DNA from 3 places in the Succinispira mobilis DSM 6222 genome. Region 1 is predicted to be linked to each of the others. Evidence: riboswitches for the same ligand, from Rfam matches in the RefSeq annotation. Region 1 holds a riboswitch; each other region holds the start of a gene.
The links. A riboswitch is a leader RNA that binds a small molecule or an ion and turns the genes downstream of it on or off. The one in region 1 is predicted to bind S-adenosylmethionine.
Positions count from the first base shown of each region.

Region 2: another riboswitch for S-adenosylmethionine. It lies ahead of metK (methionine adenosyltransferase); the one in region 1 lies ahead of SUCMO_RS0103040 (trans-sulfuration enzyme family protein).
Region 3: another riboswitch for S-adenosylmethionine. It lies ahead of SUCMO_RS0105910 (methionine ABC transporter ATP-binding protein); the one in region 1 lies ahead of SUCMO_RS0103040 (trans-sulfuration enzyme family protein).

Region 1 is NZ_KB913028.1:626,749-629,018, reverse strand. It holds gene SUCMO_RS0103040 (trans-sulfuration enzyme family protein) at 1-979, opposite strand, end outside; SAM riboswitch class I at 1,055-1,153, opposite strand; gene SUCMO_RS0103035 (nitrite/sulfite reductase) at 1,419-2,270, shown strand, end outside.
Region 2 is NZ_KB913028.1:2,008,046-2,010,315, forward strand. It holds gene coaBC (bifunctional phosphopantothenoylcysteine decarboxylase/phosphopantothenate--cysteine ligase CoaBC) at 1-744, shown strand, start outside; SAM riboswitch class I at 796-897, shown strand; gene metK (methionine adenosyltransferase) at 974-2,164, shown strand.
Region 3 is NZ_KB913028.1:1,233,948-1,236,217, reverse strand. It holds gene SUCMO_RS0105915 (methionine ABC transporter permease) at 1-222, opposite strand, end outside; gene SUCMO_RS0105910 (methionine ABC transporter ATP-binding protein) at 191-1,249, opposite strand; SAM riboswitch class I at 1,333-1,441, opposite strand; gene SUCMO_RS0105905 (YerC/YecD family TrpR-related protein) at 1,648-1,938, shown strand; gene htpG (molecular chaperone HtpG) at 2,036-2,270, shown strand, end outside.

The DNA of each region.
Region 1 (2,270 bases):
CTACTCCACCTAAACTCTCTGCAAATTGAATTAGCTTCAGCCTCTGTAATATTTGCGGCACTAGTTTCGCATCACAAACCTCAAAAGATAACATCGCTCCATAACCACTCGCCTGACGATTTTGAAGTTCTTTTTGTGGGCTACTTTCTAAACCAGGATAATATACTTTATTTACCCATTTTTGCTTTTCTAACCACTGGGCAATAATTAAAGTATTTTCCTGCTGCCTATCTAAGCGCACTGCTAATGTTTTTATTCCCCTTAATAATAGCCAGGAATCTTGCGGCCCAAGAATCATTCCAGTTGAATTTTGAATAAATGCTAATTTAGAACATAGTTCCGCTCCTTTTGCCACAATTAGTCCACAAATAACATCATTATGGCCTGCTAAATATTTAGAACCACTATGTATAACTATATCTGCACCCAAAGACAGGGGTTTTTGTAAATATGGTGTCAAAAATGTATTATCAACAATAGTCTGTAGCTGATGTTCCTTGGCTAAAGCTACCAAGGCTTGAATATCTGCTATTTTCATTAACGGGTTGGTTGGAGTTTCTAGGAATATTGCTCTTGTATCGCCTGTAATCGCAGAACGTACCGCTTGAACATCGGCAGTATTTACATAGCTAACTTGTAGTCCAAACTGCTTAAATATTTTCTCAAAAACGCGATATGTCCCGCCATAACAATCTTCCGTTATTATTAAATGTGCTCCACTTCCGTATAACATCGCTATAGCTGTTATTGCCGCCATTCCCGAAGCAAATGCATAGCCAGCATCTCCTTCTTCTAATGTTGCTATTGCTATCTCAACTGCCTGTCGAGTAGGATTTTTAGTCCGCGAATAATCATATCCCGTACTCTCCCCTAATGCAGGATGTCGAAAAGTAGCTGTTTGATAAATAGGAGTGCTAATTGCTCCAGTAGTTTTATCAGTTACTAGCCCAGCTTGAACAATCTTGGTTGTTATTTGCATAAATTTCCCTCGCTTTATCTTTGTAATAAATAAAAAACGATTCTTCCCGAAGAAGAACCGTCATTAAAACAATTAATCTTATCTTCCGGATTTATCCGCTGGAATTAGCACCTTGCTTTAAAAGCTGGTTGCTGGGTATCATCGGGCCAGTCCCTCCACCACTCTTGATAAGAACCATATTTATTTTTATAGCTAAATTTCTAAAGCATTATCATTGAATGCTATTTTGCCATAATAATTTTTATTTGTCAATAGCAACTCTGATTTTTCAGTTGACTTCCTACAAAAAACTATGCTATTATTACAATAATTTAATAGACAGTCGATCAGATAACTGAAGACTAGAATGATTCTTTTTAAATTTCAAAAGAATATTCTGGTCTTTTTTTATAAAATTTTACCTCATTTCACTATTAAACTACAAAGGAGATTTACAGACATGATCACTAATACCCCAGAAATTATAACTAAAGTTAAGCACTTTCAAACTAAAGTAAGCGAATATTTAAGCGGGACTCTCGAGAATTTAAAACCATACAGTTCAATTATGGGAATCTATAAAGAAGGTTCTAAAAACTCTTATATGATAAGACCGCGTTTTCCTGGCGGAATTGCTACGCTTGAACAGCTACAAGCAATTGCAAATATAGCTAATAAATATTCCCTGCGCCTACGTTTCACCACACGCCAAGATTTGCAATTACATGCCGTACCCTTGGAAAAAGTAAATATAATTTTAGATAATTTATTGCAAGTTGGTTTAATTACAACTGGTGCTGGCGGCGATGGAATTAGAAATATTACCTGTTCACCCTTATCCGGCATAGCCCGCGATGAAATCTTTGATGTTACGCCTTATATGATTGCTATTACGAATTTCATGTTAAGAACAACTGAAAATTTGCAATTACCGCGTAAATATAAAGTTTCTTTTTCCAACACTGCTGATGATACTGCTAATGCTAGTATTAGCGATTTAGGTTTTATTGCCAAAAAAGAAAATAATAAATTGGGTTTTTGCGTATATGCTGCTGGTGGCCTTGGCTCTAATTCACAACTGGCAATAAAATTAAGCGATTTTATTTTAGCTGAAGACGCACTTTTTTACGTTGAAGCTATGAAAAACATTTTTGCCCGCGAAGGGGATCGCACAAACCGTAACAAAGCCCGTTTAAGATTTGTTCGCCAACGCCTAGGCGATGAAGTTTTCTTAACATATTTCCAGCAAGAATTACACCAACTTAAACTAACTAATCCTGAATTAAAACTTACACTTAATCCAACAACTGTA
Region 2 (2,270 bases), 1.4 Mb from region 1:
GGTCATCTAGCTTGTGGTACGAGCGGCGCCGGACGTCTGCCTGAACCTCAAGCAATTGTTGAATATCTCGAACAAACTATTGTTGCAGCTCAAGACCTAGCTGGTTTAAATATTCTAGTAACTGCCGCTGGGACGCGCGAAGCGATCGACCCCGTTCGCTATATCAGTAATCATTCTAGCGGTAAAATGGGCTATGCTATAGCCCAAGCGGCTATAGCTCGCGGTGCACAGGTTACATTAATTTCAGGTCCCAGCAATCTTCCTGTGCCTGCTAAAGTTAATTTTATTGCTGTAGACAGCGCTAGGGAAATGCATGCTGCGGTTTTAGATTATTTTACCCAAGCCGATATTGTAATTAAGGCTGCGGCGGTTGCTGATTATCGCCCCAAAGAAGTCAGCTCTCAAAAAATAAAAAAACAAGCTGATGCTAATTTAACTATTGTTTTAGAGAAAAATCCTGATATCCTGGCCGATCTTGGGCAAAAGAAAACCAAACAATTTTTGGTTGGTTTTGCGGCCGAAACTAATGATTTAATTAGTAATGCCCAAGAAAAATTACGCAAGAAAAATCTTGATATGATTGTCGCTAATGATGTAACCTTAAGTGGGGCTGGGTTTAATGCCGATACCAACATCGTTAAATTGCTCTATCCCGATGGAGAAATTTGTTCCTTAGAACAAATGAGCAAAACTAAAGTAGCAAACATTCTTCTCGACTGCATCTTGGCGAAAAGAAAAATCTAGCTTGCAAAATCTATTTTTTTCCAGTATAATCTATGCTGTAAGTAAATATTGTACTCATCAAGAGTTAGCTGAGGGAATGGCCCGATGAAGCTGCGGCAACCATGATTTTTATCAAACGGTGCCAATTCCTGCTATTATATAGCAAGATGGGAAATAGATAACTAAATCTAACTCCCATTTTTGGGAGTTTTTATTTTTTCTTATTACAATTAAGGAGTGATACTTTTTTATGTCAAAAATGAAACGACTATTTACCTCTGAATCTGTTACTGAAGGACATCCTGATAAAATAGCCGACCAAATTTCTGATTCTGTTTTAGATGCGATTTTGGCTCAAGATCCAGAAGCTCGTGTTGCTTGCGAAACTTTAGTTACTACTGGCCAAGTTCACGTAGTTGGCGAAATCACAACATCTTGCTATGTTGATATTCCTAAAGTAGTTCGCAAAACTATTGTTGACATCGGTTATGACCGTGCAAAATATGGTTTTGATGGTGAAACTTGCGGTATTTTAGTTTCTATTGATGAACAATCTGCAGATATTGCTATGGGTGTAGATAAATCTTTAGAAGCTAAACAAGGTGAACAAGATTACATCGAAGCTATTGGCGCTGGCGACCAAGGCATGATGTTTGGTTATGCTAGTAATGAAACCCCTGAATTTATGCCTTTACCAATTTCTTTAGCCCACAAATTAGCTTTACAACTTACTAAAGTTCGTAAAGATGGCACTTTACCTTATCTTCGCCCTGATGGTAAAACTCAAGTTACTGTAGAGTACGAAGATGATAAACCAGTACGTGTAGATACAATTGTTATTTCTACTCAACACGGTCCTGAAGTTTCTTTAGAACAAATTGCTAAAGATCTTAAAGAACTAGTAATTCTTCCTGTAGTAGATGCAAACTTACTAGATGAAAATACTAAATACTACATTAATCCAACAGGCCGCTTTGTTGTTGGTGGACCACAAGGTGATTCTGGTCTTACAGGCCGTAAAATAATTGTAGATACTTATGGCGGTATGGCTCGTCATGGTGGCGGTGCTTTCTCAGGTAAAGATCCAACAAAAGTAGATCGCTCTGCAGCTTATGCAGCTCGTTATGTAGCTAAAAACATCGTTGCTGCTGGTCTAGCTGACAAATGCGAAATCCAACTAGCTTATGCTATTGGTATCGCTAAACCAGTTTCTGTTTTAGTAGATACTTTTGGTACAGCTAAAATTTCTGAAGAAAAAATTGCCCAACTAGTACAAAAACATTTTGATTTGCGTCCAGCTGGCATTATCAAAGCTCTTGATCTTCGTCGCCCAATTTACAAGCAAACTGCTGCTTATGGACACATGGGCCGTACTGATATTGAACTTCCTTGGGAAAAGCTTGATAAAGTCGCTGAACTAAAAAAAGACGCTGGTCTATAAACTATAAAATTTTTAAATTCAAAGAGGCTGTCGCCCTAGTGCGACGGCCTCTTTTTCATGATTAACTTCAGAAGCTCAACTCCAATTATTAAATATGATTTCTCTT
Region 3 (2,270 bases), 610 kb from region 1:
TGCTACCATTAAGATTATAAAAGGAACCGAGCGAGTCGCATTAACTATATTTCCTAAAATATTATTAAATGCTTTATTTTCTAAAATATGCCCTTTATCTGTAACAGTTAAAATGATTCCCAAGGGTGCTCCAAACATAGTTGATAAGAATGTAGATATTGCAACCATGTAACATGTTTCTGCTAAAGATTCAAGCAGTAGCTGTATTAGTTCTTCTGGCATAACCAACTACCTCCGTTTTCAAGTTTTGTTCTTTCAAATAAATTAGGGCTTTTTGTATATTAGTTCCTTCACCAGCAAGTTCAACCACAAGTGTTCCATAGGGAACGTCTTTGATATAATCAATATTACCATATAAAATACTTGTATTGACATCAAAACGACGGATTATTCCAGAGATTATCGGTTCTTCAGTAGATGAGCCGATAAAAGCTAAGCGCAAAATTAAATTGCCATTTTCGATTGGTGTAGGCGATAATTTTAAATGCTTAACAACTGCAGGTAATTCTTGATTATTAATTACACTAATAAATTCTTTAGTAGTTTGTTGTTGTGGGTTAGTAAAAACTTCAAGTATTTCACCCTGTTCAATAATTGTTCCTCCCTCAATCACTGCTACCTTATCACAAATTTCCTTAATTACTTGCATTTCATGAGTTATTAGCACAATGGTTAAATTAAATTTCTTGTTAATGTCTTTTAAGAGCTCTAAAATTGATTTTGTTGTCTGTGGATCCAATGCTGAAGTAGCTTCATCACACAATAAAACTTTCGGATTAGAAGCTAAAGCTCTTGCTATACCAACCCGTTGTTTTTGACCACCGGAGAGTTGCGAAGGGTAATAGTTAGCCCTTTCCCCCAAACCAACTAGTTCTAAGAGCGGCTTGACTCTTTCTTCAATTTCTCTTTTGCTTACACCTTGTATTTCTAAAGGGAAAGCAACATTTTCATAGATAGTTCGTGAAGCTAGTAAGTTGAAATGCTGAAAAATCATTCCTATTTCATATCGAGCTTTGCGTAATTCGAACTCACTGAGTTGGGTAATATCTTGTCCAGCAACCACTACATTCCCCGATGTTGGTTCTTCTAACCTGTTGATGCATCTGATTAATGTGCTCTTTCCCGCACCACTTTGACCTATAATTCCAAATATTTCACCTTTCTTTATTTCCAGGGAAATATCTTTAAGAGCATAAATATTGCCTGATTTGCTTTCATAAGTCTTTTTTAAATTTTTAATCTTAATCAAAATCCTCACCTCTTTTTTTATTGACTAAAAAAACAAAAATCTCTTCATACAGATGAAGAGATTGCTAACTATTACGTTAATCATCTTCATCTGCCGAAACACATACTGTATTCCGTTGGAATTGGCACCGTTCCTTATTGGATGGTTGCCGTAGCTTCATCGGGCCATTCCCTCAGCTACTCTGGATGAATTTCTTTATAAAATACAACTACAATGTTTACAAACAATCGTTGCATTTATTTTGCTATGTTGTTTATTGTATAGTTTTTTTTTATTTTTGTCAATATAAAAGTTAAATATTTTTTATAAATTGTTTTGCATTTTAAACAGTTAAAGGATTGCTTAAATTACGGATTTAATATAAAATTTATTTAGATAAATTATAAAGGATGATTATTATGGATAGTAGATTAAAAGATGAATTAATAGATCAGCTTTTTAAAAGTATTTTACTTTTAAAAAATGTAGAAGAGTGCTATAAATTTTTTGAAGATGTTGGTACGGTAGGAGAATTAAAATCTCTAGCGCAACGCTTGCAAGTAGCCAAAATGCTACAAGAAGGCTATATTTACGAAGAAATAATAAGGCAAACTGGCGCCAGTACAGCGACAATTTCCAGAGTTAAGCGCTGTTTAAATTATGGTGCAGATGGTTATAAGTTAGTATTAGAACGCCTTAAAGATTCATAAACAAACTTACCTCTTGACCTTTTTCGTTAATGTGTGTATCATATAACTAGCACTCGCGGAGTTAGAGTGCTAGTTATATTTTATTTGAGGTGATACTGTGTCAACTACTTATGAATTTCAAGCTGAAACAAAAAGAATGTTGCAATTAATGATTAATTCTATTTACACCAATCGTGAGATTTTCCTCAGAGAATTAATATCTAACGCCTCCGATGCTATTGATAAGCTTAGATTTGCAGCATTAACGGAGACTAATTTAGTTCCGGAGGATGCTAATTATGAGATATTCTTAGTCCCAGATCAAAAAAACAAAGCCCTTACTATTAGCGATA